DNA from 2 places in the Achromobacter sp. HZ01 genome. Region 2 is predicted to be linked to the other one. Evidence: predicted binding sites of a transcription regulator. Region 2 holds the regulator's gene; the other holds the start of a gene.
What was found. Region 2 encodes NrdR, which represses ribonucleotide reductase genes. Its sites were predicted from a motif close to CACNANATNTNGTG; they were not measured.

Region 1: A6B37_RS06205 (ribonucleoside triphosphate reductase) is a predicted target of NrdR. The motif match lies at 5,190-5,203, and genes of this name have one in related genera.

The regions. Positions count from the first base shown of each region.
Region 1 is NZ_LWKV01000001.1:1,331,987-1,339,627, reverse strand. Features, by position in the region: gene A6B37_RS06225 (hydroxymethylglutaryl-CoA reductase, degradative) at 1-390, opposite strand, end outside; gene A6B37_RS06220 (PLP-dependent aminotransferase family protein) at 489-1,907, shown strand; gene A6B37_RS06215 (anaerobic ribonucleoside-triphosphate reductase activating protein) at 2,193-3,005, opposite strand; gene nrdD (anaerobic ribonucleoside-triphosphate reductase) at 2,971-3,153, opposite strand; gene A6B37_RS06205 (ribonucleoside triphosphate reductase) at 3,189-5,183, opposite strand; gene A6B37_RS06200 (DUF3325 domain-containing protein) at 5,314-5,664, opposite strand; gene A6B37_RS06195 (PepSY-associated TM helix domain-containing protein) at 5,661-7,271, opposite strand; gene A6B37_RS06190 (hypothetical protein) at 7,543-7,641, shown strand, end outside.
Region 2 is NZ_LWKV01000004.1:79,093-86,733, forward strand. Features, by position in the region: gene A6B37_RS19935 (isochorismatase family protein) at 71-634, shown strand; gene A6B37_RS19940 (helix-turn-helix domain-containing protein) at 644-1,606, shown strand; gene nrdR (transcriptional regulator NrdR) at 1,618-2,097, opposite strand; gene glyA (serine hydroxymethyltransferase) at 2,270-3,520, opposite strand; gene A6B37_RS19955 (YbhB/YbcL family Raf kinase inhibitor-like protein) at 3,787-4,443, opposite strand; gene tyrS (tyrosine--tRNA ligase) at 4,518-5,747, opposite strand; gene A6B37_RS19965 (peptidoglycan DD-metalloendopeptidase family protein) at 6,026-7,435, shown strand; gene A6B37_RS19970 (anhydro-N-acetylmuramic acid kinase) at 7,509-7,641, shown strand, end outside.

The sequences.
Region 1 (7,641 bases), on a different contig from region 2:
GCCCTGCGGATCACCCAGGCCCAGCACCTGCACCTGGGCGCGCATCAGCGGCCGGGTGCTGGAAGTCTCGAAGCCGCCGCAGGCGCGCGCCAGCTTGGCCATGTAGGACGCGGCGGCCACCACGGACGGCTCCTCGACCGCCATCGGCACCAGCACGTCGCGGCCGTTGACCTGGAAGTTGGCGGCCACGCCCAGCGGCAGTTCGAACGCGGCGATGACGTTCTCTATCATGCCGTCGGCGCGGTCCAGGCCCAGCGCGCCTGGCGCGGCCAGCAGCCGGCGCTCCTCGGCGCTCAGGTCCGCGGCGTCGGCCACGGCCGCCAGGCGGTCGGCGGGGGTGAGGGAACGGAAGTTGGGCAGGCGGGAATCGGCCAATTGCGGGGTCTCCATGTATCGGAATCGGGTGGCCAGATTCTAGGTAGACTGTACCGGTATTGAGAGGTACAGTTTCGACAAACAGTGTCATTGCACTGCACCAATTTTTGCATATGTCCGGCAGCCTTCCTCCCCTGGCGACGCGCCCGCCGCGCGCCGCGCCCATCGCCGAAAGCCTGGCCCGGCTGATCGGCCAGCAGATCGCCGACGGCGTGTACCGGGCCGGCGACAAGCTGCCGTCGCTGCGCGAGCTGGCGCAATTGCACCGCTACGCGAAGAACACCGTGGTGGTGGCGTTCGAAATGCTGGTCGCGCAGGGCCTGGTGGAGCCGCGCCGGGGTTCCGGCTTCTACGTGCTGGAGACGGGCAGGACGCGCAAGGCCGCTGACGAGGAGCCGGGGCAGCTGAGCCGCGCCATGGACATCGTGTGGCTGATGCGCGAGCAGCTCAAGACCCAGCCCGACGCGGTCGCGGTGGGCGACGGGTTTCCGCCGGTGGAATGGCTGGCCGACATGCGCATGGACCGCTACCACCAGAAGGTGGTGCGCACCGGGCTGGGCGCCTTGTTCCGCTACGGCAGCCGCTTCGGCTATGCGCCGCTGCGCGAAAGCCTGGTGCGCAAGCTGGGAGACGTGGGCATCAATGCGGCGCCGCCGCAACTGGTGCTGACGCACGGCGCGAACGAGGCCATGGACCTGGTGATCCGCTACTTCGTGCCGCAGGACGCGCCGGTGCTGGTCGACAACCCCGGCTATTACCCCCTGTTCGGCAAGCTCAAGCTGGCCGGGGCGCGCATGCTGGGCGTGCCGCGCCTGCCGGACGGTCCGGACATCGCCGCGCTGGAAGCGCTGCTGCAGCGGGAAAAGCCGCGCCTGTTCTTCACCCAGTCGCTGGCGCACAACCCCACGGGGTCGGACATCTCGCCGGCCAAGGCGTACCGGGTGCTGCAGCTGGCGGAGCGCCACAACCTGATCCTGGTGGAGAACGATCCGCTGGCGGACTTCAAGCCCACGTCCGCGGTGCGCCTGGCGGCGCTGGACCAGCTGGAGCGCACCATTTACATCGGCAGCTTCTCCAAGTCATTCTCCGCCGCGCTGCGGGTGGGCTTCATCGCCTGCAACGCCGCGCTGGCCAGCGACCTGGCCGACCTCAAGGCGCTGGTGCACGTCAGCAGTTCCGAGTACTGCGAGCGCATGGTGGACGTGATGCTGCGCGACGGCCACTACGAGCGGCATCTGGTCAGGCTGCGCCAGCGCCTGGAAGCCGCCACCGGCCATGCGCTGCAGGTGCTGGATTCGCTGGGCGCCGAGGTCTTCGCCCGGCCCACCAGTTCGCTGTACCTGTGGTCGGCCTTTCCCGGCGTGGACGACACGCTGGCCCTGGCCGCCGAGCTGATGCCGGAAAAGATCATCATGGCGCCGGGGCGGGTGTTCAGCGTGGACCCCACGATCCGATCGCCCTGGGCGCGCTGCAACGTCGGCGCCATCGGCTCGCCGCGTTTCCGGGAGGCGATGGCGCGGCGTGGGGGGTGACGCGCGGGTTGGCGTGGGGCGGGCGTAGGATGGGTGTAGCGCGAGAATACTTAAGCAAGAATTCAACTATTCAACGCGCATAACCCATCAGGCGGCGCCAGCCGCCGCCTTTCGAGGCAAGAGACAAACCGCCGGCTCTCGCCGGCCGATGGGTTACGCGCGTTCGGAGTCAGAATTCTCACCCGCCGGTTGCCGCGCTACACCCATCCTACGACCCAATATCATGATTCATGGTTCGACCCGCAGCCACGTGCCCGCGCCATGGTTCCACGCAACGCCACCCCTTCAGCGATACTCGAACGTTTCGAACCATTCCCGCATCCGGCTTTCGGCCTGCGCGCTCAGGTGGCGCGCGGCCGGCGAGTCCGGCGTGCTGCGCGCGCCCTGCACGGCGAAGCGCCGCACGCCGCGGCGGGACAGTTCCCGGGCCACGTCCAGCAGCCGGGTCTCGTCGAACCAGTCGGGATGCCAGGTGACGCGGCATTCGAAATCGCGCCGCGCCGACAGCAGCTGGGCCAGGCACGACATGGCGGGACGCTCGGAATCGCGGCGGCCGGTGATGTCGTCGTAGCCGGCGGCGTCGGCCTTGATGTCCAGGCCGACCCAGTCCAGGTGCTGCAGCACGTCGGCCAGGCGCAGCGGATAGATGCCGGCGGTGTGCATGCCGACCTGGTAGCCCATGCGCCGCACGTCGCGGATCATCTGGGCCAGGCGCGGCTCGCTCAGGGGTTCGCCGCCGGAGAACACGACGGCGTCCAGCAGCCCCTTGCGGGTTTCGAGGAAAGCGCGGATGTCATGCCAGTCGTAGCGCGCGGTGCGCGTCTGCAATTCGGTGTTGTGGCAGTAATGGCAGCGCCAGGGGCAGCCGGCGATGAAGACCACGGCGGCCAGCTTGCCGGGCCAGTCCACGGTGGAAAAAGGCACCAGCCCGCCCACCGAATGGGCGTGGCGCGGCAAGGGCTGCAGCACCGGCTGCGGCAAGGCGGCGTAGGCCGGCCTGACGGCCATCCTGCGCGCGGCGGGCGCGGACCCCGACCCGCAGGCCGGGGCAGGACGCGCGCCCTCAGGCGCGGCGTTCGACGAAGAAGCGGCGTTCATTGAATTCGCCTTGTTTGCCGGTGTTGAAGGACGAAACGGGACGGTGGTAGCCCATCACGCGGGTCCAGATCTCGCAGCGCACGCGCTGGCTGTCGTCCAGCATGGGGGCGGTGGCGGGGGCGATGTCGGGGGTGGTCAGGGTTTGCATAGGGGTTCCTTGGTAGAGGCCAGGGGGATATCCGGCTAGGCCGGGGTGCAGCATGACGATTGCCGGGCGAGCAGCTCGGCATCGCATTTGGGGCAGAACTCGTGGCGTCCCGCCAGATAGCCGTGGTTGGGGCAGATCGAGAAGGTCGGCGTGACGGTGATGTAGGGCAGGCGGAAATTCGACAGCGCGCGGCGCACCAGCTCCTTGCAGGCGCCGGCCGAGGACACGGCCTCGTTCATGTACAGGTGCAGCACGGTGCCGCCGGTGTACTTGCCCTGCAGCGCTTCCTGAAGCTCCAGCGCGTGGAAGGGGTCGTCCGTATGCCCCACCGGCAGCTGGCTGGAATTGGTGTAGTAGGGCTGCGCGTCGCTGCCGGCCTGCAGGATGTCGGGATAGCGCTTGCGGTCCTCGCGCGCGAAACGGTAGGTGGTGCCTTCGGCCGGCGTGGCCTCCAGGTTGTACAGGTGGCCGGTCTGTTCCTGGAACTCGGTCATGCGGGCGCGCACGCGGTCCAGCAGCCGGACCGCCATGGCGTGGCCCGGCCCGGTGGTGATGTCGTCCATATCGCCGGTGAAGTTGCGGATCATCTCGTTGATGCCGTTCACGCCCAGCGTGCTGAAGTGGTTGCGCAGCGTGCCCAGGTAGCGGCGGGTGTAGGGATACAGGCCCTGGTCGATGTAGCGCTGCACCACCTTGCGCTTGGTTTCGAGCACGTCGCGCCCCAGTTCCAGCAGGTGGTCCAGGCGCGCCATCAGCTTGCCCTCGTCGCCGCGGCAGGTATAGCCCAGGCGCGCGCAGTTGACCGTGACCACGCCCACCGAGCCGGTCTGCTCGGCCGAGCCGAACAGGCCGTTGCCGCGCTTGAGCAGTTCGCGCAGGTCCAGCTGCAGGCGGCAGCACATGGAGCGCACCATGTGCGGCTCCAGGTCGGAATTGAGGAAGTTCTGGAAATAAGGCAGGCCGTAGCGCGCCGTCATTTCGAACAGGCGTTCGGTGTTGGGATGGTCCCAGTCGAAGTCCGGCGTGATGTTGTAGGTGGGGATGGGGAAGGTGAAGACGCGGCCCTTGGCGTCGCCGGCCATCATGACTTCGATGTAGGCGCGGTTGATCATGTCCATCTCGGCCTGCAGGTCGCCGTAGGCGAACGGCATTTCCTCGCCGCCCACGTACGGAATCTGTTCGCGCAGGTCGGCCGGGCAGGTCCAGTCGAAGGTCAGGTTGGTGAACGGCGTCTGCGTGCCCCAGCGGCTGGGCACGTTGAGGTTGTAGATCAGCTCCTGCATGGCCTGCTTGACCTGCGCGTAGGTCATGGCGTCGCGGCGGATGAAAGGCGCCATGTAGGTGTCGAACGAGCTGAAGGCCTGCGCGCCGGCCCATTCGTTCTGCAGCGTGCCCAGGAAGTTGACGATCTGGCCGATGGCGGCCGACATGTGGCGCGGCGGCGTGGCCTCGACCTTGCCGGGGATGCCATTGAAGCCTTCGGTCAGCAGCTGGCGCAGCGACCAGCCGGCGCAATAGCCGCTCAGCATGTCCAGGTCGTGGATGTGGATGTCGCCTTCGCGGTGGGCGCGTCCGGCCTCCGGCGCGAAGACATTGGACAGCCAGTAGTTGGCGGTGACCTTGCCCGCGACGTTCAGAATCAGGCCGCCCAGGCTGTAGCCCTGGTTGGCGTTGGCGTTGACGCGCCAGTCGCGCTGCTCCAGGTATTCCTCCATGGCGCTTTCCACGTCCACCAGGGTGTGGCGCAGCGAGCGCAGGCGGGCGTGCTGCTCGCGGTAGACGATGTAGGCGCGCGCCGTGCGCCAGCGGCCGGCCTGGACCAGGACTTCCTCGACGCGGTTCTGGATGGTTTCGACGCCGGGGCAGGGCTGGTCGGCCAGCGCGTCGATGACGGCGTCGGTCAGCGCCTGCGCGCCCGCGAGGTCCAGTTCCCCGGTGCTCTGGCCGGCCGCGGCGATGGCGTGGGCGATCTTGTCGCGGTCGAACGCCACGACCCGGCCGTCGCGCTTGAGTATGTGCTGGATATGCATGACTGACACCATATGTAGTAGGGTGGTGAAACTCTATCACCACATATGGTGTCGTCGACGTACGCGAGACGCGGGATTTCAGCCCTGCTTGATGCGCATCAAACGCGTTTTTCGCGCCTTGCGCGGACCGTCAAAAGCCGATTCCGACCCCGGCCAGCGCGATCGCCAGGGCCAGCGCCGCGGTGCGCGCCGCCGGGCGCGGGGCCCACGACAGCATGCCGACCCACAGCAGGGCGCCGGCCGACAGCCAGCCCAGCCAGGCCACCACGCCCACCGTATTGCCCCACAGGCTGACGCAGGGCAGGAGGGCCAGGGCCAGCAGCAGCAGGCCGGCGCCGCGCAGCACGCGGCTGTGTCCGGCCGACGGGTCGCGGCCCCAGACCTGGTCGTAATGGCGCGGCATGGCCAGGCTCAGGCAGGCCATGCCGGAGTAGGTCAGCAGCAGGGCCATGCCGATGGCGTACAGGTCGTTGGAATTCATGCCGCTGCCTCTTCGTTTGCGCGGGGGATGCGCTGCGAGGGCGCCGTAGCGGGCCGGCGCCATAACCGCAGGGCCGCCCAGCCCGATAGTACGCCGAAAGCCAGGGCGCTCAGTTCGACGCCGGCGCTTTCCCAGTCGCCGCGCGCGATCTGCGCGTACAGGTGGTCGCCCACGGCGGCGTACGACATCAGCGGCAGCAGCAGGCACAGCGCCGACAGCAGGCCCAGCTGCATGATCCAGGCGCGGCGCGGGGCGCACAGCCAGGCATGCGGCAGCGTCAGCGCCCAGATCAGGAAGAAGACGCGCAGCTCCCACGCGGCCCGGTCCTGCAGCGTCACCGGCAGCAGGCGATTGGCCCAGAAATAGCCGACGCAGGCGATGGCCAGCCCGGCCATCGCGGCCACGTTCAGTCCTTCGATCAGGCGGTAGACGCGCGCGGTGGCGGCGCCGAATTCGCCGCCGTGCCGGGCGCGGCGCTTGACCATGAAGAGGATGGCGCCGGTGCCCATCAGGGCCGCGCCGGCCATGCCGCAGATGAAATACAGCCATTGCATGGCCACGCCGCCGAACCTGGCCATGTGCAGGTCGCTCAAGACCTGGCGCGTGCGCGGCGCGGCGCCGCCCAGCACTTCGCCGGCCGGGCGCACGCGCAGCAGTTCGCCGTCGCCCGTGAACTCCGCCATGCCGGTGGTGGCGCTGATGTTGCGCAAGGTGTCGGCCGCCTCGTTCCAGCCGTACACGCCGATGCGCATGGAGCTGTCTTCGGGGTTGCGGATGACGATGGCGCGGGCGGTCTGGCCGATCAGGCTTTCGGCCCGGGCGACGATGGGCTCCAGCGCCGGCACGGCCTGGGCGGCGCCGCTGCGCGCGAGCATCGGCTCGCCTTCCAGTTCGGCCAGATAGGCGCGCAGCGCCTGCGGGCCCTCGCCGTAGGTGGCGGAAACGGGGGCGGGCATGAGCGTGGCGCCGGAAATCACCACGCCGGTGTAGGCGATCATGAACAGAAAGGGCAGGGTCAGCACCGCGCTCGTATTGTGCGCGTCCAGCCACGAGCGCTGGCCCTTGTTGGCGCGGAAGGTGAAGAAATCCTTGAAGATGCGTTTGTGCGTGACCACGCCGGAAATCAGCGCCACCAGCATCGCCATGGTGGCGAAGGCCACGATCCACAGCCCCAGTCCGGCGTCGTGCAGGGTGTAGTGGAAGTCCACGAAGTGCTGGCCGCCCGGCGTGGCACGGCTTTCGGCCTCGTCGTGGTGCTCGTCCAGTTCGGCGCCGGTGACGGGGTCGAGCTCGGCGTCGGCGTAAAGGCCGTTCTTGTCGAACCAGTACACCGTCAGCCCGTTGTCGTGGTGGCGGTTGACCGGCCAGATTTCCCACATGCCCGCGCCGGCATGGTTGCGGGCCATGTAGTCCACCGCCAGCCCGAAGCGGTGGGCGCGGTCCACCGGCGCGCCTTGCCGCTCGGCGGCCGAGGCTTCGGCAGCCTGGTGTTCGGGCGTCATCCAATGGGTGATGGGTTCGGAGAACACGGCCAGCGAACCCGTCAGGAAGACGGCGAACAGCAGCCAGGAGAACCACAGGCCGACCCACGTATGGAGCCAGGCCATGGACAGGCGGAAACCGGATTTCAGGGTGAGCCTCTTTCTTGTGACGCCGCCGCGAACCGAGGCGGTCTGATTTTTATTGAGAATAATTCCGATTCTAAACTAAATGGGGCCAGTGTTGTCCGGTCCGGGGCTTTGTATTTTCTGCACCCGGTGCGCGCAGGCGCGGCGTGCGGGGCGGCGCGGGAACGCCGGTTGCTGGGGTCGCGCAGGTCGCCAGGCCGCCGGTACGCGGCGGCGGTGGCGCGACACTACACAGACAGAGGAGCGTCCAATGAAACGCAAAGCCGGAAATGCCGCGCAGATCGAGGAACTGCTGTATCAGGCCCTGGAAACCGAGATCGGGGGATTGAAAATCTACGAGACCGCCGTG
Region 2 (7,641 bases):
GCCGGCGGGGCCGGGATTGCAGTAAAACTGTCGCTACACCCCTTTTTATTCCACTGCCTGGAGCCGGTCCATGAAACAAGCGCTGATCGTCATCGACGTACAAGAATCTTTCCGGCTGCGTCCGTTTTGGGACGAAACGGAATATCCGGCGTTCCTCGGGCAGATCCAGTCCCTGATCGACGCCGCCGTCGCCCGCGACATGCCGGTGCTGCAGGTGTTCCACACCAGCGCCGCCAACGACCCGGCCAACCCGTTCTCGCTGGCTTCCGGCCACGTGCGCACGCTGAAGGAGCTGCACCTCGCCCCCTCCGCCGTGTTCCACAAGACCGTGCATTCCTCGCTCTACGCGGTCGACGCCGACGGCGCCAGCCTGCACGACTGGCTGCGCGAGCACGGCATCGAGGGCGTCATCGTCTGCGGCATCCGCACCGAGCAGTGCTGCGAAACCACGGCCCGCCACGCCAGCGACGCCGGTTTCAAGGTCGTATTCCCGACCGACGCCACGCTGACCTTCGCCATGCAGAGTCCGTCCGGCAAGAACTACACGCCGGCCGAGATCCGCGACCGCACCGAACTGGTGCTGCAGGGGCGCTTCGCCCGCATCGCGCGGGCCGCCGACGCGCTGGCGGGCTAGGAGCCGCGCATGGTGCCGGTGTATTTCGTGCTGTCGCAAGGCGTCGTCCTGCTGGACGTGGCCGGCCCGGCCGAAGCGTTCCGCGTGGCCAACAAACTCTGCCCCGGCGCGTTCGAACTGCATTTCTGCGGCCCGTCGCGCGAGGTCGAGAGCGGCCTGCCCGGCCTGCACCTGGCCCAGGTCAAGCCGCTGCCAGCAGCCTTGCCGGCGCACGCGCTGGTCATCGTATCGGGCGTGGTGGGCCAGCCCACGCGCCTGGACGAGCCGCAGGCCCGCGCCATCATCGAGTGGCTCGCGCAGCGCCACCCGGCCGACGGCTTCACGCTGATGACCGTGTGCGCGGGCGCGCTGTTCGCGGCCCGCGCCGGACTGACGCGGCAGCGCGAATGCACCACGCACCACAGCTGCCTGCAGCAGCTGGCGGCCATAGACCCGAGCGCGCGGCTGCACGACAACCGCATCTTCGTCGAGGACGGCAAACTGGTCAGCAGCGCCGGCATTACCGCCGGCATCGACCTGGCGCTGCACATGGTGTCGCGCCATTGCGGGCCGCGGGTGGCCAGCGAGGTGGCGCGCGACATGGTGGTCTACCAGCGGCGCGCCGGCACCGATTCGGCGCTGTCGCCCTGGCTGGACCACCGCAGCCACCTGCATCCGGGCGTGCACCGGGTGCAGGACGCCGTGATCCGCGATCCGGCCGCGCCGTGGTCGGCGCAATCGCTGGCCGACCACGCGCATACCAGCGCGCGCCATCTGACCCGCCTGTTCCGCGAGCACGCGGGCTGCACGCCGATGGACTATCTCTACCAGATACGCGTGGCGCTGGCGCGCGACCTGCTGCGCGACACCCGGCTGGACCTGGAGCGCGTGGCCGAAAAATCGGGTTTTGGCTCGGCCCAGCACATGCGGCGGGTCTGGCGCAAGTTCCAGCCGCTCACGCCCAGCCTGGCGCGCGCGGCGGCCGAACACTGACGGGACGGGGCTTAGTCCTTGCGCAGCTTGCCCGGCAGCAGCGGGCCCTGCATCTCGCGGATGGCCTCGACGAATTCGCCGATGTCCTCGAAGCTCTTGTAGACCGAGGCGAAGCGCACGTAGGCCACCTTGTCGAGCTTGCGCAGCTCGTTCATGACCAGTTCGCCGATCTGCTCGGTGGGCACCTCGCGCAGCCCGCTGGCCAGCAGCTGCTCTTCGATGCGGGCGACCGCGGCGTCCACGTCTTCGGTGCTGACCGGCCGCTTGCGCAGCGCCAGGCTCAGGCTGGCGCGCAGCTTGCCGGGATCGTAATCGCTGCGGCTGCCGTTGCGCTTGACGACCGAAGGCATGGCGAGCTCCACCCGTTCATACGTGGTGAACCGCTTGTCGCAGGACAGGCAGCGGCGGCGACGCCGGATGGCGTCGCCCTCTTCGGAGACCCGGCTGTCGACGACCTGCGTTTCGGCATTGCCGCAAAATGGACACCGCATGTGTGATCCCTAAAGGCGCTGGAGGCAATAGTTAAGCATATTGTAACGGCGACCCGCAGCCATCCATACAGGCCAGGCCGCAAGGCCGGGGCCCGCAAAAAAAGCGAAGGGACGGCGCCTTGCGGACCGTCCCTTAGCCAGGCCAGTGCGGGCGCGCGGCCCGCAGGCGGGCTTACTTCTTGCCGTAGACCGGCAGGCGCGCGGTCAGTTCATTGACGCGGGCGCGCACGGCGGCGATGTTGGCCTCGTCGCGCGGGTTGTCCAGCACGTCGGCGATCAGGTTGGCGGTCAGCTCGGCTTCCGCTTCCTTGAAGCCGCGGGTGGTCATGGCCGGCGTGCCCAGGCGGATGCCGCTGGTCACGAAGGGCTTTTCCGGGTCGTTCGGGATGGCGTTCTTGTTGACCGTGATGTGGGCCTGGCCCAGCACGGCTTCGGCTTCCTTGCCGGTGATGCCCTTGGAGCGCAGGTCCACCAGCATCACGTGGCTTTCGGTGCGGCCGGAAACGATGCGCAGGCCGCGCTTGACCAGCGTGTCGGCCAGGACCTTGGCGTTCTTGACGACCTGCTCGGCGTAGGTCTTGAACTCGGGTTCCAGCGCTTCCTTGAAGGCCACGGCCTTGCCGGCGATGACGTGCATCAGCGGGCCGCCCTGGATGCCGGGGAAGATCGCCGAGTTGATGATCTTTTCGTACTCGGCCTTCATCATGATGACGCCGCCGCGCGGGCCGCGCAGCGACTTGTGCGTGGTCGAGGTGACGAAGTCGGCGTGCGGCACCGGGTTGGGGTAGACGCCGCCGGCGACCAGGCCGGCGTAGTGGGCGATGTCGACCATGAACAGCGCACCGTTGTCGTGGGCGATGCGGGCCATGCGCTCGAAATCGATGTGCAGGGCGTAGGCCGAGGCGCCGGCGACGATCAGCTTGGGCTTGTGCTCCTTGGCCAGCTGCTCGACCTGGGCGTAGTTCAGGACTTCGTTTTCGTCCAGGCCGTACGAGATGAAGTTGTACAGCTTGCCCGAGGCGTTGACGGAAGCGCCGTGGGTCAGGTGGCCGCCTTCGGCCAGGCTCATGCCCAGCACGGTGTCGCCCGGCTTGAGGACGGCCATGTACACGCCCTGGTTGGCCTGCGAGCCCGAGTTGGGCTGCACGTTGGCGGCTTCGGCGCCGAAGATCTGCTTCAGGCGGTCGATGGCCAGCTGTTCGACCACGTCCACGTACTCGCAACCGCCGTAGTAGCGCTTGCCCGGGTAGCCTTCGGCGTACTTGTTCGTGAACTGCGTGCCCTGGGCTTCCATGACGGCCGGGCTGGCGTAGTTTTCCGAAGCGATCAGCTCGATGTGCTGCTCCTGGCGCACGTCTTCCTTCTGGATGGCGGCCCAAACGTCCGGGTCAGCCTTGGACAGGGTGAGGTTGCGGTCAAACATGACGGGGGGTTCCTGAGACGGTAAGAAAGAGAGGAAAACGGCGTCGGACGGGGTAAACCCGGACAATGGCGGATAGTTTACCGCGTCGGGCCGGGCAAATTGCCGCCAAAATGCGCGCAACCCGGGCAAAAATGCCGCGACGGGCGCGAAAACCACGGCATCGCGGCGCGTACGGCAAAACGCCTCAAGCCGGCTTGAGGAACTTTCATGCAAGCCGGCAAGAAAAAAAGGGCCGCATAAAGCGGCCCCTTTCCGGCGGTGCGGCCTCAGGAGGCCGAGGTGGCGCCGATCTGCTTGGGCGCAAGCCTGGGGTTGAGCGTGTAGGTGCCGGTCAGCGAGGCCTTGGCCAGCACGTGGTTCTGCATGGCGCGCAGCGCGTCCTCGCCGGTGAACGAACCCTGCAGGTTCAGGGTCGGCACGTCCAGCGCGTACAGGGTGAACACGTAGCGGTGCACCAGCGCGTCGTTCCAGGGCGGGCACGGGCCGTCATAGCCGAAATAATCCCCGCTCATGTCGTGGTCATTGGCGAACCACGAGGAATACGAGTTGATGCCCTGGCGCGTGTCCATGGGCGCCAGCGGGCCGCCCTTGCCGCGCGGCGTGATGCCGTTGGAGAAGGCCCCTTCGTCGATTTCGCGCATGTCGGCGGCCAGGTCCACCAGCACCCAGTGGAAGAAGTCCACGCGCGGCAGGTCGGCCGGCACTTCGCGGCCTTCCTGGTTGACGTCGTCGGGACTGGAGGGGACGTCGGGATCGTGGCAGATCAGGGCGAACGACTGCGTACCCGCCGGGACGTCGTCCCAGGAAAACTGCGGGTTGTAGTTGTCTGCCAGCGCGACGTGCGATTGCGCATCGATCTTGCCGAAAGCGTAGCGCTCCGGAATCGACTCGTGATCGGAAAAGGACAAACTCGAGAGTTCCATGTCGTGCTCCTAGATTTGCCGCAAAGGCCCCACAGCCCCTGCCCGTACGCTCACAGGGTATCAAATCCTGATTGTCACGGCTTCAAATTAACACGCGCGAACTTGCGCTTGCCCACCTGGACCACGTAAGACCCCGCGGGCAATTGCAACGATTTGTCTTCCACGCGGTCGCCGTTGACGCGCACGCCGCCCTGCTCCACGTTGCGCTGCGCCTCCGAGCCGGACGCCACCAGGCCGGCTTCGCGCAGCAGCTTGAGTATGCCCACCGGCGCGCCGCCGATGTTCACTTCGGGGATGTCGTCGGGAATGGCGCCGTCGCGGAAGCGGGCCTCGAACGTGGCCAGCGCCGCTTCGGCGGCCTTGGCCGAGTGGAAGCGCGTGATGATTTCCTGGGCCAGCATGACCTTGGCGTCGCGCGGGTTGCGCCCGCCGTCGATTTCCTGCTTGAGCGCGGCGATCGCGTCCAGCGACAGGAACGACAGCAGCTCGAAGTAGCGCCACATCAGCGTGTCGGAAATCGACATGAGCTTGCCGAACATGGAGTCGGGCGACTCCGAAATGCCGATGTAGTTGCCCTTGGACTTGGACATCTTCTCGACGCCGTCGGTGCCCACCAGCAGCGGCATCGTCAGGATGCACTGGGGCTCCTGGCCATATTCCTTTTGCAGCTCGCGGCCGACCAGCAGGTTGAACTTCTGATCGGTGCCCCCCAGCTCCAGATCGGACTTCAGCGCCACCGAGTCATAGCCCTGCATCAGCGGATACAGGAATTCGTGCACCGAGATCGGCACGCCGTTCTTGAAGCGCTTGGTGAAGTCCTCGCGCTCCATCATGCGCGCCACGGTGTAGCGCGAGGCCAGCTGGATCATGCCGCGCGCGCCCAGCGGATCGCACCACTCGGAGTTGTAGCGGATCTCGGTGCGCGCCGGGTCCAGCACCAGGCTGGCCTGGGCGTAATAGGTCTGGGCGTTGGCCTCGATCTGCTCGCGGGTCAGCGGCGGGCGGGTGTTGTTGCGGCCGCTGGGATCGCCGATGGTCGAGGTGAAATCGCCGATCAGGAAGATGACGTTGTGCCCCATGTCCTGCAGCTGGCGCATCTTGTTCAGCACCACCGTGTGGCCCAGGTGGATGTCGGGCGCGGTGGGGTCCAGCCCCAGCTTGATGCGCAGCGGCACGCCGGTGGCGCGGCTGCGGGCCAGCTTGCGGACGAACTCGGATTCGACCAGGAGTTCGTCGCAGCCACGCTGGGCTATACGCAGATCGGCTTCGACTTCGGGAGTGATGGGGGCTTCTGAGGATGACATGGCAGGGGGACTGACGCGGCTTTGGCCGACAAAAAGGTGTAAAAAGTGACGAAAACTATCGAAAATTCTAGCCGAATCGGCTAGGATACCGCCCTAATCATACGCAATTGCCAGCTATACGCAGTTGCGGCCGCTTTACCCCGGTTTTTTCCGTTTCACTCACCCGTTGTTCACAAGATGCGCCTCGCGCCTGCCCTTGCCCCGGAAACCGTGGCGCGCGAGGGTATGTCCGCATACGCACCCTGCGAGCTCCTGCCACCTGAGAGGGTAACTTCACGATGACTCGTGGCCTCCACGAACTGGCGAGTAGCATCAAGCGCAAAGTTGCTGCCCTGTTTGCGCCCGTAGAACCCAAGCCGCACCGCTCGGGACTTTTCCGTCGCACTCTTCTCGTCACCGCACTCGGCCTGTTTGCCGGCGCCGCCGCCCTCGGCATGGTGCAGCAACCCGACCGCACCGAACTCCCCCCGTCGCGCATCATCCGCAGCGTCCTGCCGCTAAGCGCCGAGCAGGTCGAAGTCAGCGCCCCCAGCGCCGCGCCCTACATCAGCGAGACCCGCATCCGCCCGGGCGACACGCTGTCGGCCGTGCTGCAGCGCCTGGACCTGGACGCGCCCAACCTGCAGGCCTTCCTGACCCACGACGCCAGCGCCCGCAGCATCTACAAGCTGTACCCCGGCCGCTCCGTGCAGGCCGCGACCGACGAAGACGGCAAGCTGCTCTGGCTGCGCTATATCCACACCCCCGGCAACGAGGCCGACGGCCAGATCGTCACGCGCCTGCTGCACGTGGCGCCGTCGGGCGACAGCTACAAGGCCGAGGAAGTCACCGAAAACACCGAGCGCCAGACCCGCGTGGCCGTGGGCACGATCCGCTCCTCGCTGTTCGGCGCCACCGACGAGGCCGGCATCCCGGATTCGGTCACCATGCAGATGGCCGACATCCTCAGCGCCAAGATCGACTTCCTGCGCGACCTGCGCCAGGGCGACCAGTTCCGCGTGGTCTACGAAGTGCGCTCGCACGACGGGCGCTACGCCGGCGCCGGCCGCGTGCTGGCGCTGGAATTCATCAACGGCGGCAAGACCTACAGCGCCGTCTGGTTCAGCCCCGACGACAAGAGCGGCTCGTACTACGACTTCGACGGCACCAGCCTGCGCGGCGCCTTCCTGCGCACCGCGCTGAAGTTCAGCCGCATCAGCTCCACCTTCGGCATGCGCATGCACCCCATCCACAAGACCTGGACGGGACACAAGGGCGTGGACTACGCGGCGCCGTCCGGCACCCCGATCCACTCCACCGCCGACGGCACGGTCGAATTCGCCGGCTGGCAGAACGGCTACGGCAACGTGGTCATCGTCAAGCACCACGGCAAGTACTCGACGCTGTACGCGCACCAGAGCCGCATCGCCCAGGGCATCACCAAGGGCGCGAAGATCTCGCAAGGCCAGCTGCTGGGCTACGTCGGCTCCACCGGCTGGGCCACCGGCCCGCACCTGCACTACGAGTTCCGCGTGGCCAACCAGCCGGTCGACCCGCTGGCCGTGGACCTGCCCGTGGCGCGCAGCCTGGAACCCGCCGAAGTGCGCGCGTTCAACCAGGCCGTGGCCCCGTACAAGCAGCAGATCCAGCTGCTGACCCAGTTCCAGCAGACCCTGCCCGACGCGCTGACCAACGTGGCCAGCCGCTAGGCAAGACGTCACCCCGAAGGCGGCCCCGCACGATCACTGCGCGGCCGCTTTTTTTATTGCGAGAGGCCATCCCGTGACTTCCCGAGTCTCCAAGGATTCCAGGCTCTACATCGGCTTGATGTCGGGCACCAGCGTCGACGGCGTCGACGGCGTGCTGGCGCGCCTGGGCGGCGGGCAGCCGCCCCAGGTGCTGGCCAGCGCCAGCC